DNA from 4 places in the Exiguobacterium sp. UBA7533 genome. Region 1 is predicted to be linked to each of the others. Evidence: riboswitches for the same ligand, from Rfam matches in the RefSeq annotation. Region 1 holds a riboswitch; each other region holds the start of a gene.
The links. A riboswitch is a leader RNA that binds a small molecule or an ion and turns the genes downstream of it on or off. The one in region 1 is predicted to bind thiamine pyrophosphate.
Positions count from the first base shown of each region.

Region 2: another riboswitch for thiamine pyrophosphate. It lies ahead of thiT (energy-coupled thiamine transporter ThiT); the one in region 1 lies ahead of B2U10_RS08715 (ECF transporter S component).
Region 3: another riboswitch for thiamine pyrophosphate. It lies ahead of B2U10_RS10695 (thiamine phosphate synthase); the one in region 1 lies ahead of B2U10_RS08715 (ECF transporter S component).
Region 4: another riboswitch for thiamine pyrophosphate. It lies ahead of thiD (bifunctional hydroxymethylpyrimidine kinase/phosphomethylpyrimidine kinase); the one in region 1 lies ahead of B2U10_RS08715 (ECF transporter S component).

Region 1 covers NZ_DLMP01000005.1:239,029-242,210, forward strand. The annotation lists gene B2U10_RS08710 (ABC transporter ATP-binding protein) at 1-753, opposite strand, end outside; gene B2U10_RS08715 (ECF transporter S component) at 750-1,322, opposite strand; TPP riboswitch at 1,423-1,522, opposite strand; gene B2U10_RS08720 (50S ribosomal protein L25/general stress protein Ctc) at 1,618-2,289, opposite strand; gene B2U10_RS08725 (GNAT family N-acetyltransferase) at 2,580-3,182, opposite strand, start outside.
Region 2 covers NZ_DLMP01000001.1:147,438-150,619, forward strand. The annotation lists gene B2U10_RS00770 (amino acid permease) at 1-272, shown strand, start outside; gene B2U10_RS00775 (thiamine diphosphokinase) at 327-929, opposite strand; gene thiT (energy-coupled thiamine transporter ThiT) at 931-1,491, opposite strand; TPP riboswitch at 1,552-1,661, opposite strand; gene rpe (ribulose-phosphate 3-epimerase) at 1,684-2,340, opposite strand; gene rsgA (ribosome small subunit-dependent GTPase A) at 2,343-3,182, opposite strand, start outside.
Region 3 covers NZ_DLMP01000005.1:595,148-598,329, reverse strand. The annotation lists gene B2U10_RS10705 (OsmC family protein) at 1-74, shown strand, start outside; gene nagZ (beta-N-acetylhexosaminidase) at 71-1,291, shown strand; TPP riboswitch at 1,348-1,450, shown strand; gene B2U10_RS10695 (thiamine phosphate synthase) at 1,533-2,126, shown strand; gene B2U10_RS10690 (FAD-dependent oxidoreductase) at 2,123-3,067, shown strand; gene thiS (sulfur carrier protein ThiS) at 3,064-3,182, shown strand, end outside.
Region 4 covers NZ_DLMP01000011.1:118,453-121,634, reverse strand. The annotation lists gene B2U10_RS12145 (murein hydrolase activator EnvC family protein) at 20-1,297, shown strand; TPP riboswitch at 1,362-1,472, shown strand; gene thiD (bifunctional hydroxymethylpyrimidine kinase/phosphomethylpyrimidine kinase) at 1,589-2,392, shown strand; gene thiM (hydroxyethylthiazole kinase) at 2,373-3,140, shown strand; gene thiE (thiamine phosphate synthase) at 3,130-3,182, shown strand, end outside.

The DNA.
Region 1 (3,182 bases):
AAGTCGCGCCGCTTGCGGTCCATCTATGGGTAATGTCTCTAACGTATACGGATACAAAGAGGGAACGGCAATACCTTTCGTTTGAAGCTCTTTGTAATCTTGGGGGAACAGATCCCGTGGATCTGCTGTCGCAGTAATCGATCCGTCCTCAAGCAAGACGACCTGGTCGACGTACGACAAACAGACATCGAGTTGGTGTTCGATCAAGACGATCGTTAAATCGTGTTCTTTTTGAATCCGAAAAATCAACGCCATCAGCTCATGTTGTCCGATTGGATCAATCTGAGCCGTTGGTTCATCGAGTAATAAGATCGTCGGCTCAAGTGCTAGGACCGCTGCGAGCGCGAGACGCTGTTTCATTCCACCGGATAGACTCGCGATCGGTGTCGAGAAGGGGAGGGGGAGACCGACGAGTGCGAGTAAGCGTTCAATTCGTTCATCCATCTCCACGCGCGGAATCGAGCGATTTTCTAAACTAAAAGCGATTTCGCGTCCGATCGTCTCCATGCAGAACTGTTCTTCTGGATTTTGAAACAAGATTCCGACCGAACCGGACCGGGTAACGGTACCAGTCTGTTCGACTTCAATCGTTTCCGGTGTCAGTCCGGCAAGGGCATGAAGTAATGTCGTCTTGCCACTCCCACTTCGTCCGAGCAGAAGGGTCGTCCCTTGCTCAATCGTCAGCGATACATGATTGAGCACCGATTTCATCTGACCGGGATAGCGGATGCTGAGGTCGTCGACAGTAATCATGCGATTTCTCGTTTCGCACTTCCTGCCGCAAACCCGTTCAAGACACCAGTCGCAACAAGGCGACGGACGAGAATGGCTGCAAGCAAGCCACCGAGTAATGCGCCGCTGATCAATTGTAAGCCAGTTGTCGCAAGCAACGTCGTCGTTGTGTAGTAACCGAATCCGTTCGCGATTAGACTATAAACGATGCTACCAATCGCGGCTCCAACACCCGATAACATCAAGGTCCATGTGTCATAATGACGGTAACGCGTCATCGCGAAGACGAGTTCCGCACCAAGTCCTTGGCAGACTCCGATCAGAAGAGCGGATAAACCAAAATGACTACCTGTGAACAGTTCGACGGCTGCCGCGACGACTTCCGCAATTAAAGCGGCACCTGGCTTTTGAATGATTGCTGCGACGAGCGGACTCGCAATGATCCAGATGCCAAACATCCAGTTGGCACCGACAGGACCGAAGATCGCTGAGATCGGTAACCAGAGTGTTGACCAACCAAGATAGATGACGCCGCAAGCGACGGCGAGCATCATCATGACCATGATTTCTTTCATTTTCCAGTGTTGCATTAGATACGTCCTCCTTTGAATGGGGGAGACGCCAAAAAAGACCGCCCTCCGTAAAAAAGAGAGCGGTCCTCAGAAAAACTGCGCGCAGCAGGAGTCATTGGATGTGATCGCTCCACTTTCCTACGCTAGTATGAACTAGATCAGGTTCGAAGGGTCCGAAGTGAATCGTCTCAGCCAATTGGGCTCCCCTAGTGGATATGGTAATAGGTGATACGCTGTTCACTTTAGGCAATCCAGCGTCTGTTGTCAAGACACAAAAAAACGATACGCCGCAAAGGGCGTATCGTTAAATGACTTATTTATTGTCTTCGTTCTCTTCAGCTGTTTCTTCTGAAGACGCTTCTGTTGCTTCCGCTTCGTTGTCTTCGCCAGCTTCTGCTTGTGCCTCTGCTTCCTCGATTTCTTCAAGATCCTGCTCGAGTGTCGATTCGACGACAGCTGCGACTTGAATATCGCCTTCTGTAACGATGCGGAAATCTTTTTGTTCTGGAAGATCGGCTACAGAAATCGAATCGCCGATTTCGAGGTTCGTGACGTCGACTTCGACGTTCTCTGGTAATTTATCTGGTGTAGCGGCGACTGTTACTTTAAAGAGTGTTTGTGATAGGAAGCCACCAACTTTTGCACCGGCTGCTTCGCCAACGAGTACAACGTCTGCTTCGACTTCTGTTTCTTCATCCATTTTCACGGCGATGAATTCAACGTGATCGACTGTTGGTGTGAAGACATCCATATCACGGCGATTGATCAAGACGTTAATATTTTTACCATCGAGTTTGAGTGAAATCAAGACATTTTCACCGTTTTCTCGGACGATTTTAAGCAATTCTTTTTCTTCAAATGCGATTGGTGTACTTTCCACTTTGTAACCATACACGACGCCAAGAGCTTTTCCTTCATGACGCAATTGTTTACGGAGTGAGCGTGGACGTACCTCGCGTTTTTCGGCTGTTAAATTAACTGACATGTTCATTTCCCCCTTGAATTTGGTATAGCCCTCAAAAGGTAATGAATGTAGGAGCAGGACGAATCCTGAACAATATGAATCATGCTAAGACAATCGGTTTCAGACTCTCATGAATCTGACGCTTTCGTGACTTTGCATTTCTCTCCCAGGTCATTACGCTGATATTGAGAAACATGTGTGAGTAAGTCACCGGTTTGATGCGGTGCTAATGAGTTTATACCCCTATGTTTTAAATCCATAAACCTCTTTTTTATCTTTTTGAAGTCGAAAGACCTCCAAACCGCTTGAAATCAGGGGTTGAGAGGTCTTTCGTTTTTTTCATTCTTTATGATGATTCGTTGATTTTCACGAACTAAAACACGAACGAGACGTTCAATTTGCCGCATCGTCGTCTGTCCCATCGTCGAAATTTGAAGCCACTGATTGTAAACGAGATAGTCGCTTTCGTACTGGACGTGATACCCCTGAATGCGCAGAGCGTCGCCTAAATCGGTTGCGGACGGATGAACGATCGTCAGTATTCCCGGCGCTTGTGCTTCTTGTTGTGCGAGGAGTTGGAATCCAGTTGCGCGGACGGCTTGTTCGAGATAGGTCATCTTGATTGCTGCTTGATTAAGATCGAGGGCATCAAGCGCTGCCTGACAGGCAAGCAACAGGTTCGACGAGCCGGAAAAGGCAACCCCTTCCGCATAGAGTCCTAAATCCAGATAACGGGGAATACAGAGAGAAGGTAGGACGCGATCTGCGTGACCAATGAACGCAAGACCCGGTAAACCACCAATCGCTTTCCCGGAAACAGTCGTGACGAATTTGCAACCAGCGTATGAGAAACGTCCGGTTCCAACAGCGCTGATCGCATCGACGACGAGTGCGGTTCGTTGATCTAACAGCAC
Region 2 (3,182 bases), on a different contig from region 1:
TTGCATTTCGTCGTCAGTTCGTCCGAAACGGACACGATGTATCCGAACTGAAATTCAAGACACCACTCTATCCGGTGTTACCACTGATTTCGTTGACACTTAACGTCGTCGTCCTCGTCAGTCTTGCGTTTCAAGCGGATCAACGAATCGCTCTATACATCGGTGTTCCTTTCTTCCTTGTCATGTGGGGAAGTTATCATCTCTTCGTCAAAGGAAAACATCTATCCGCTCAAAGCGACATCCGTGTCGCCCCTTCTCAACTCGAAGAATAATTTCATCTAAAAAGAGGCCGCGGAGTCATCCACGGCCTCTTTCCTATGATTGTGCTATTCCTTAAGCGTCCGCATCATCAATAGTTCTCCTTGATGGAGCTCTACCTTCGCTTCTGACGCACACCATTCATTACTGACGGTCAAGGAACCTCCGACCGGTACTGGATGTGCATCAAGTGGATATTTGACTCCGGATAAGCTTAAAGTCGATGGTACGAGTGGAATGAACGAAAGATAATGATAGCTCCCTGCTTCGACTGCATACGTTCCCTCAGCCAAGTATCGTACCTCTTCTCGTTTCGTCACGAGTCGTGCCTCTGGGTATCGCTTCAATAGATATACATTTTGGACGGTCATGTCGAGCCGCCCACCTGTCGCCCCGATAATGAAGGTATCCTCAAACTGTTTCTTCTCTGAGACTGTACGAAGTGCCAGTTCGAGATCCGTTTCATCTTTCTCGGCCGGATGAACGATTGCCCCTTCTGGTACATAACCAAGCGAATCAAAATCACCAATCGTCAGGTCGCATGTCAGCCCAAACGATTCAATCGTCTGAACACCACCGTCGACACCGACGATAAAATCACCTGGCTGACAAAACGTCCGTAAATCCGGCGCTTCTTCTCGCGGACCGGCACAGACGAGAATCGCCCGCATCTCAGACGCCTCGTGCCGAATAACGGAGTAAGCGTGGCGCAGTCGTAAATAAAAGACCCGCAACGACACCACAAAGAACGTAAGACGGTACCATGTATGTCGCGTTATAAATCAATGAATACGGTACGACTGGACCTTCGGCATACTCGGCAAAAAAGACGATTCCACTGATGACATGACAGATATAACGGAGTCCTGCGCCTAATAACGTCGCCAGGAGAACGAACGCCATCAAGCTTTTCTTTTGTCCATTGCGTGCGGCTAGTCTGACTTGACGCGCGAACAGACCACTTAATCCGACGACACCATACGCAATCGTATAGTCAAGCATCGGTTGAACGATCGTCAAGACTTGTGGAGCGAACATCAATTGAATCGTACCGACAAGCGCTCCCGTGACGACCCCTCCGACGACCCCGTGGCGAAATGCCATGACGAAGATCGGTAACATCGCTAAGCTGATCGAGCCACCTTGTGGCATTTTGAATGGAATCAGTAAATCAAAGACGACTCCGAGACTGGCGAAGATGGCAATTTCCATCATCATTTGTAACCGTTTCATGCTATTTTCCTCCTTCATTGTACGAGAGGACGCAAAAAGGCAGTACGACGAACGCCGTACTGCCTGCGTGCGCCACATCCCTACGTCCGTTTGAACGGAACAGGTTCGAAGGGTTAAAGTCTAAAAGACTCCTCTCAGCCGCTTTTCAAGCGACACCCCTTGCGGTCATCATATTTCGTTTTCTCGTTCTTATTATACGGCAGCCCCTTGACGAATGCTAGTAATCGCTTCCGCATAATCTGGTGCATTGTAGATTGCTGATCCTGCGACGAGAACGTTCGCACCGTTATCGATGCAAAGCTTTGCCGTTTCCGGATTGACGCCACCGTCAATCTCGATTTCAAATGTCAGACCGCGATCTGCTTTCATTTGCGCAAGTGATGCGAGTTTTGGCATGACACGCTCGATGAAGGCTTGTCCACCGAAGCCCGGATTGACCGTCATCAATAAGACCATATCGACATCCTCAAGGACGTGTTCAATCGTTGATAATGGCGTATGGGGATTCAAGACGACTCCTGCCTTTGCGCCCGCTGCTTTGATTTGTTGCAAGACACGATGGACATGATTCGTCGCTTCGACGTGGAACGTCACGATGTCCGCCCCTGCTTTGACGAAATCCTCGACGAAACGTTCTGGCTGGTCGATCATCAAATGGACATCGAGAATCATATCCGTCTTTTGACGTAAGCTGTTAAGCACAGGTAGTCCAAACGAGATATTCGGTACGAACTGACCGTCCATGACATCAAAATGGATATAGTCCGCGCCTGCTGCCTCGACTGCTTTGACATCACGCTCAAGATTCGCAAAATCTGCTGATAAGATAGATGGTGCAATTTTAATCATCTTCAATACCTCCGGGCTCGATTCTTGATTTCGTCTATAAACATACCATAGTTCTCATAACGAGAGGACATGATTTCTTGTGCTTCGACGGCTTCCTTGACGGCACATCCGGGTTCATTCAAGTGCAAACATCCTCGATACTTACATTCGTCCTGTACAGCCACGAATTCAGGAAAACTCCACCGTACATCCTCGATTTCCATATCATACGGAAAATCAAGGTTCGAGAAACCTGGTGTATCAGCAATCAAGCCTTCGGCAAGTGGCATCAACGTGACGTGACGTGTCGTATGCCGTCCACGTCCGAGTGATTTCGAAATCGCACTCGTCTCTAAGTCGAGTGTTGGTTCAAGTGCGTTCAAGAGCGAACTTTTCCCAACACCGGATTGTCCGGCAAGAACGCTCGTTTTCCCGGCCAGTAACGGACGGACTTGTTCAACACCTGTCAATGTCTCACTTGATGTCTCGATGACCGTATAACCAATCTTCCGGTAAGCGGCAATTGCCTCTCTAACTGCAGGACCTTTGACATCATCAAGCAAGTCCATCTTCGTTAACAGGATGACGGGTTGGATTTCCTTCGCTTCGATCAAGACGAGGAAACGATCGAGCAAGTGCGCTGAAAAATCAGGTTCTGCAGCCGAGACGACAAGCAACGCTTGATCGATATTCGCGACAGGCGGGCGTACTAAAAAGTTGTCCCGCTCCTTCACTTCGAGAATATACCCGGTCTCACTTTCGATATGAAGAACGACTTCGTCTCCAACGACTGGACTGATGCCGCGTTTTCGGAAATTCCCTCTTGCCCGTGAACGGACCTCTCCTTCTGGTGTCATGACATC
Region 3 (3,182 bases), 360 kb from region 1:
TCTCGCAATCCTTGAACGCTGAGATTTCCGTCTATTATTCCATCAATGGTGTCCGGAGCGAGGATCCTTTGTGAAGAAAGTAGCACTGATCGGTTGCCTGTTGCTTGCAGGGTGTGCGCAGGAGACGACGGAACCAACGAAACCATCACAACCAGCAACGAAGCAACCGACGGAGGCGAAGAAATCAAAGCCTGAGCCGACAAAGGAAGAACAACAACAAGCACGATTAAAGCAGCAACTTGAAGCGATGTCGACGTCAGAAAAGATCGATCAATTGCTCTATATCGGAGTTGCTGGAACGGAACTTTCAGCAGCTGACCGGAAATTGTTGCAGACGCATGCGATCGGTGGGGTCTTACTGCTTGGTGGGAATATTACGTCAGAAGATCAACTCTTGACGTTCACGCGTGCCATTCAAGAAACGAACCAAAAACCGTATGTTTTCGTCGGGGTTGATGAAGAGGGCGGACGGGTCAGCCGGGTACCGGATCAACGATTACGTCTCCCGACGAGTCAACGGATGGCGCAAGGTGCAGATGCTGCAAAAATGGAAGATGTCGGACGTACGCTCGGTCACCTGTCACGATTTTATGGGTTCAACATGGACTTCGCACCGGTCCTTGACGTCAATAGCAATCCGAACAATCCAATCATCGGCGACCGTGCGTTAAGTGCTGATCCGAAGACCGTCGCGACTCTCGGTACGGCCCTGATGCATGGGATGCAAGAGACGGGAACGATTCCGGTCGTCAAACATTTTCCCGGTCACGGCAATACGAGTGTCGATTCCCATGTCGGTTTGCCGAGAGTGACAGCATTAAAGGAAGAACTGAAGCGAACGGAACTGTTACCGTTCCAAGAAGCGATTCAAGAGGGCGCCGAGATGGTGATGGTCGCCCATATTCTCTATCCCGCGTATGACGATCAAAATCCATCTTCGCTCTCGAAGCCGATCTTGACTGACCTTTTGCGTCAACAACTCGGATTCAAGGGTGTCATCATCACGGATGACCTTGTCATGGGAGCGATCACGAAACGATATGGTCTCGCGGAAGCGGCACGCCAGGCACTTGTCAATGGAGCTGATATGGCGATGTTTTCGGAAGCAGGTGCCTATCCGAAGGTCCACACCGAAGTGATGCAAGCCGTTAAAGAAAAAACGTTGTCGTCAGAGATGCTCGATGCTAAAGTGATGCGGATCTTAAAGCTGAAGCAGACCTATGCCGATAGCCAGAAGCAACAGCGACCGACGAAATCGGAGCTTGTTCAGCAAGTGGAAGCGCTCAACTAGGACTAGCGAAGCAAAGCGACTCATGCTAGACTAATGGGGCAAGCCAATTAAACACGAAAAGACACTAGGGGAGTCTCGCAGCAGACTGAGACGGAAGTATCCGGACCCTTTGAACCTGATCTAGTTCGTACTAGCGGAGGGAAGTGGCTCGAAACCTTAGATATCCTTAGCGCTTCAGCGCATTTTCGGACCACTCCCTTCAACATCGGGAGTGGTCCTTTTTCGTATGGAAAGGAAGAACATGATGCGTCTACATCTGATTTCGACGGGATCCATCAATCCACGCGATGGAGTGGAAACCTTTCAATCGCTTCAACCATATACGGACCAGCTTCATCTTCGAGAACCAAATTTGTCGGCAACAGAATTGTTAGATCTGATTGACGCGCTCCTTGCAAAAGGGTATTCGTCTGATCAATTAACCGTTCACGACCGGGTCGACGTCGCCCATGTCGCTGGCATCGGTGTGCAATTGACGCGACGTTCCTTACGTGTCTGCGATGTTCGGCGACACTTTCCGAATCTCATCATCGGGAAATCCGTCCACTCTCTGGCAGAAGCACTTGCAGCGGAAGCGGAAGGAGCCGACCGACTGCTGTACGGTCATATTTATCCGACAGCGTCGAAACCAAACGTGCCACCGCGAGGGATCGATGCCTTGAAGCAAGTTGTCACTTTCACGACGAAACCAGTCATCGCAATCGGCGGGATCACTCCTGATCACATTCCTGAGATCGCAGCGACCGGTGCAAGCGGAATCGCCGTCTTATCCGGTATTCTCGGTCAAGCGGACCCGCATGCTGCCATTCAGCGTTATCAGGGGGTACGGGTATGACGGATCACATCATCATCGGTGGTGGAGTCATCGGTTTGACGCTTGCTTACAGTCTCGCTTGTCAGAACGAATCCGTTCTTGTCCTTGATCGCGGAACATGCGGACAAGGGACGAGTCGGGCGGCTGCCGGGATGCTTGCGACGGACATCGAGCTGAGAGAAGAATTGCATACGCTTGCCGCGCGAAGTCGCCGTCTGTATCCGTTACTTGCGCGACGCCTCACGCGCGAGACCGGGATCGATTGTGGCTACCGGGAACAACCATTTTTATTGAAACAAAATGGGCAAGAATACTTATTTCCATCGGTCGGTCAAATCGATCCGCGACGACTAACGACTGCATTGATGCATGCTTTACGAAATCGTGGGGTACCAATCGAAGAACAGGTGGACGTCACGCGAATCGAGGAGAGTAATGATTTCATTAGGGTTGAGTCGAACACGGGAACGTGGACGGGACGAACGGTGACGATTGCTGCCGGACGCGGGTCCCAAGCCTTGCTCGATACAGCGGGTATTTCGATAGCGACGTATGGTGTCAAAGGGGAATGTCTCGCAGTCCGTCTCGCAGGTCAGCCATTACGCTCGATCCTGTTTGATGACGCCGTCTACCTCGTACCGAAAGCGGACGGACGGATATTGATCGGTGCGACCGAACTACCGCACGACGAGACGATCGGTGTTAGTGTCGCAGGAGTCACGTCACTGCTTCAAGCAGCAGAGCGTCTCTATCCACCGATCCGTGATGCTGTCATCGAAGAAGTCTGGTCAGGCGTACGACCACAAACAGAGTCCGGCTTGCCATATATCGGAGTCGCTGATTCGTCCCGGCGGATCTTTATAGGGACGGGGCATCATCGGCATGGCATATTACTCGCACCGGCGACAGCGGAAGTTTTGGCAAACACATTACGGTTGACCCTAAAGGAGGAAGTTCGATGAACATTACGATTAACGGCAACTACCACACCATTGAACAGATTGAGACGATTGAGGACATGCTCACGCAACTTGGCTTAGGGGAAAAACTTGTCATCGTCGAACAGAACCGACAGAT
Region 4 (3,182 bases), on a different contig from region 1:
TAAGTGAGGAAAACGATATATGCTAAAAAAACTAATTTCTACCATTGTTTTAGGAGCATTACTTATAACAGGAACACAACCAATTGCGGCAGCAACGATCAAAGAAAAAAAGGCTGAAAATGCCGCAGAACAACGTAAATTAGAAAAAGCAATTAAAAAACAAGAGTCGAAAATTTCGAAAGAACAACGTCAAATCAATCGAATCGATGCAGCGATCAACGAAAAGATTTTTCAGATTTCCGAAAAAAATAAACAAATCGAGAAATTGAATTTGCGAATTGATGAATTAAAAGCAGACATCGTTCGCTACGAAGAGATGTTGAAAAAACAAGAAGAACTACTCGGTGATCGTCTACGTGTCTTCCAAGAAAACGATGGAAACTCAATCAAATGGGAAGAAGTCATTTTTGGATCGAAGGATTTAGGTGATTTATTTAGTCGTGTCATGGCAGGGAAAAAAATCGCGGAGCAAGATGATAAAATGATTTCGGATTACATCGCAACCCAACAAAAGCTAGCGGAAGCAAAACAAGCGCTCGTTGAAAAAAAGGCGGAGCAGGTTGAAGAGAAGAAAACATTAATCGAACAAAAAAAAGCGTTGAAAGTTCAAATGAAAGAACGCAGTGCTACGCTTAAAAAATTACGAAAAGGTAAGACGAAGTTTACGACAGAACTTCTAGACGCGAAAGAACTACAAGCCACACTTGAAGCTCAAGAACGTGCGATTGCGGCAGCGAAGGCAGCAGCTAAAGCAGCGGCTGAAAGAGCAGCAGCCGAGAAAGCAGCAGCTGAAAAAGCCGCTAAAGCGAATGCTCAAGCAGCAAAACAAGCAGGTAAGAGTTCAGAATCACCTACTTCAGTTGCCCCACCCGTTGTTTCGAGCGGTGGGAAATTCGTTCGTCCATCTTCTGGTGGCGTATCACAAGGGTTTGGACCAGCAAGCGGTGCGAACGGCTATACGTTCCATAATGGTGTCGATTTCAGTGGTTCGGTCGGCTCACCAATCGTCGCAGCAGCAGCTGGAACGGTCATTACAGCTTCAGGTGGTGGGCCTTATGGAAATCACGTCATGATTTCTCACTTCCTTGACGGGAAAGTCTATACGACAGTCTACGCTCATATGAGTTCATTATCTGTTCATGCAGGACAAACAGTTTCTCAAGGTCAGCAAGTTGGAACACTTGGTAGTACTGGGAATTCAACAGGACCACACTTGCATTTCGAACTACATGTCGGAGGCTATCAGTACAGTGCCTCTTCTCCTCTGAATGCAGTTAATCCATTAGCATACCTATAATTCAAAACGAGCTTCGGCTCGTTTTTTTCTTGCCGCTATGCTACAGTTAAGGCGAAATGAATACTTGAGCAACTAGGGGAGCTGGAGGAATCCGGCTGAGAGGAAAACCAATCTGTTTTCGACCCTATTACCTGAACTGGATAATACCAGCGTAGGAAAGTTGAGCCGAACGAATACCGAAATGGTTGGATAACGATTTCGTATAGCGTCGACTGCTTTTTTACAGCGGTCGACGCTTTTTTTTGTCGGTAACAACTCCCTTACATTGCTCGATGGAAAGGTGAGAAAAATATGAAACATGTATTGACGATTGCGGGATCTGACTCCGGTGGTGGAGCTGGAATTCAGGCAGATTTAAAGACATTTTCGGCATTGGGCGTTTATGGGATGAGTGTTTTGACGGCGGTAACGGCTCAAAATACACTGGGCGTTCAAGCAGTAGAAGAGTTATCATCGGAAATCGTTGATGCCCAATTAGCTTCAATCTTTTCAGATATTCGTGTGGATGCTATCAAAATCGGTATGGTCTCGAATGCACAAACGATTCACGTCATTGCAACACATCTTCGCAAACAGACAGTTCCGATCATACTAGACCCTGTCATGGTCGCAAAAGGCGGGCATGCCCTATTGCGGACGGAGGCAGAGGAAGCACTAATCGCGGAGTTACTGCCACTTGCGACACTCGTCACACCAAATTTACCGGAAGCAGAGCGCTTAACAGGGCAGTCAGTTACTAATCTAGAGGAGATGCGACTGGCGATGCATCAGTTGGCTATGAAGACTGGAGCCGTCTTGCTAAAAGGTGGACATCTACCGGGAGCTGCCACGGATTTATTATGGGACGGGCAAGAGGAATACCGTTTCACATCAGATCGGTTAGATAATCAACATACTCATGGAACAGGCTGTACCTTATCTGCAGCGATTGCGGCACGGATGGCACTTGGAGAAGCTTTACCGGACAGTGTACGTCAGGCCAAGAAGTATGTTACAGAGGCGATTCGTCATGGATTTGCTCTCGGACAAGGGATTGGACCGACACATCATTTTCATTCACTTTGGAGGGATACACATGTTTACGACCATTCTTAAACACAAACCACTCATTCATCATTTGACGAACACAGTCACGATCAATGATTGCGCCAATGTCACACTCGCCGTTGGCGCATCTCCAGTCATGGCGGAGGATATTCGCGAAGTGGAAGAGATGGTTCGACTTGCGCAAGCTCTTGTCTTGAACATTGGAACAATTGATGCAGACATGCAAGCAGCTCAACGACTCGCCGCAAGCGAAGCGAGACGCTTGAACGTTCCGATCATCCTTGATCCAGTTGGAGCGGGAGCTACATCATTGCGTACGTCCTTTTCAAAAGAATTGAGTAGACTCGGATGTACGGTCGTTAAAGGAAATGCTTCAGAAATCAAGACATTGCTTGGGGAGAATGGACGAACAAAAGGAGTCGATGCTGCTAGTGATGAGATCATGGATCGAGAAATCATTCGTGCATTCGCTCGTAAACAAAAGTCCGTCATTGTCGTCACAGGTCCAATCGACTACATCACGGATGGCATGCGCGAAGTGGAACTACAAGTAGGTACGCCGCGTCTCGGAGACGTCACAGGTACGGGGTGTATGACAGCTTCTTTGATTGCGAGTTTTCTTGGTGCAGGATATTCTGCGTTTGAGGCAGCAGTCCACGGAACATTTATCATGGGAAAAGCAGGAGGACAGGCAGCATCAGAAAAAGGTCTAGGTAATTTCAAACGAGAGTTGTTCAATGCAATCAGTCTGATGACGGAGCAAGATTTGATGGAGGTGGTAGAACATGTCAATTGATTATTCCATTTATGCGGTGACAGATCGTCGATATCATCCGGG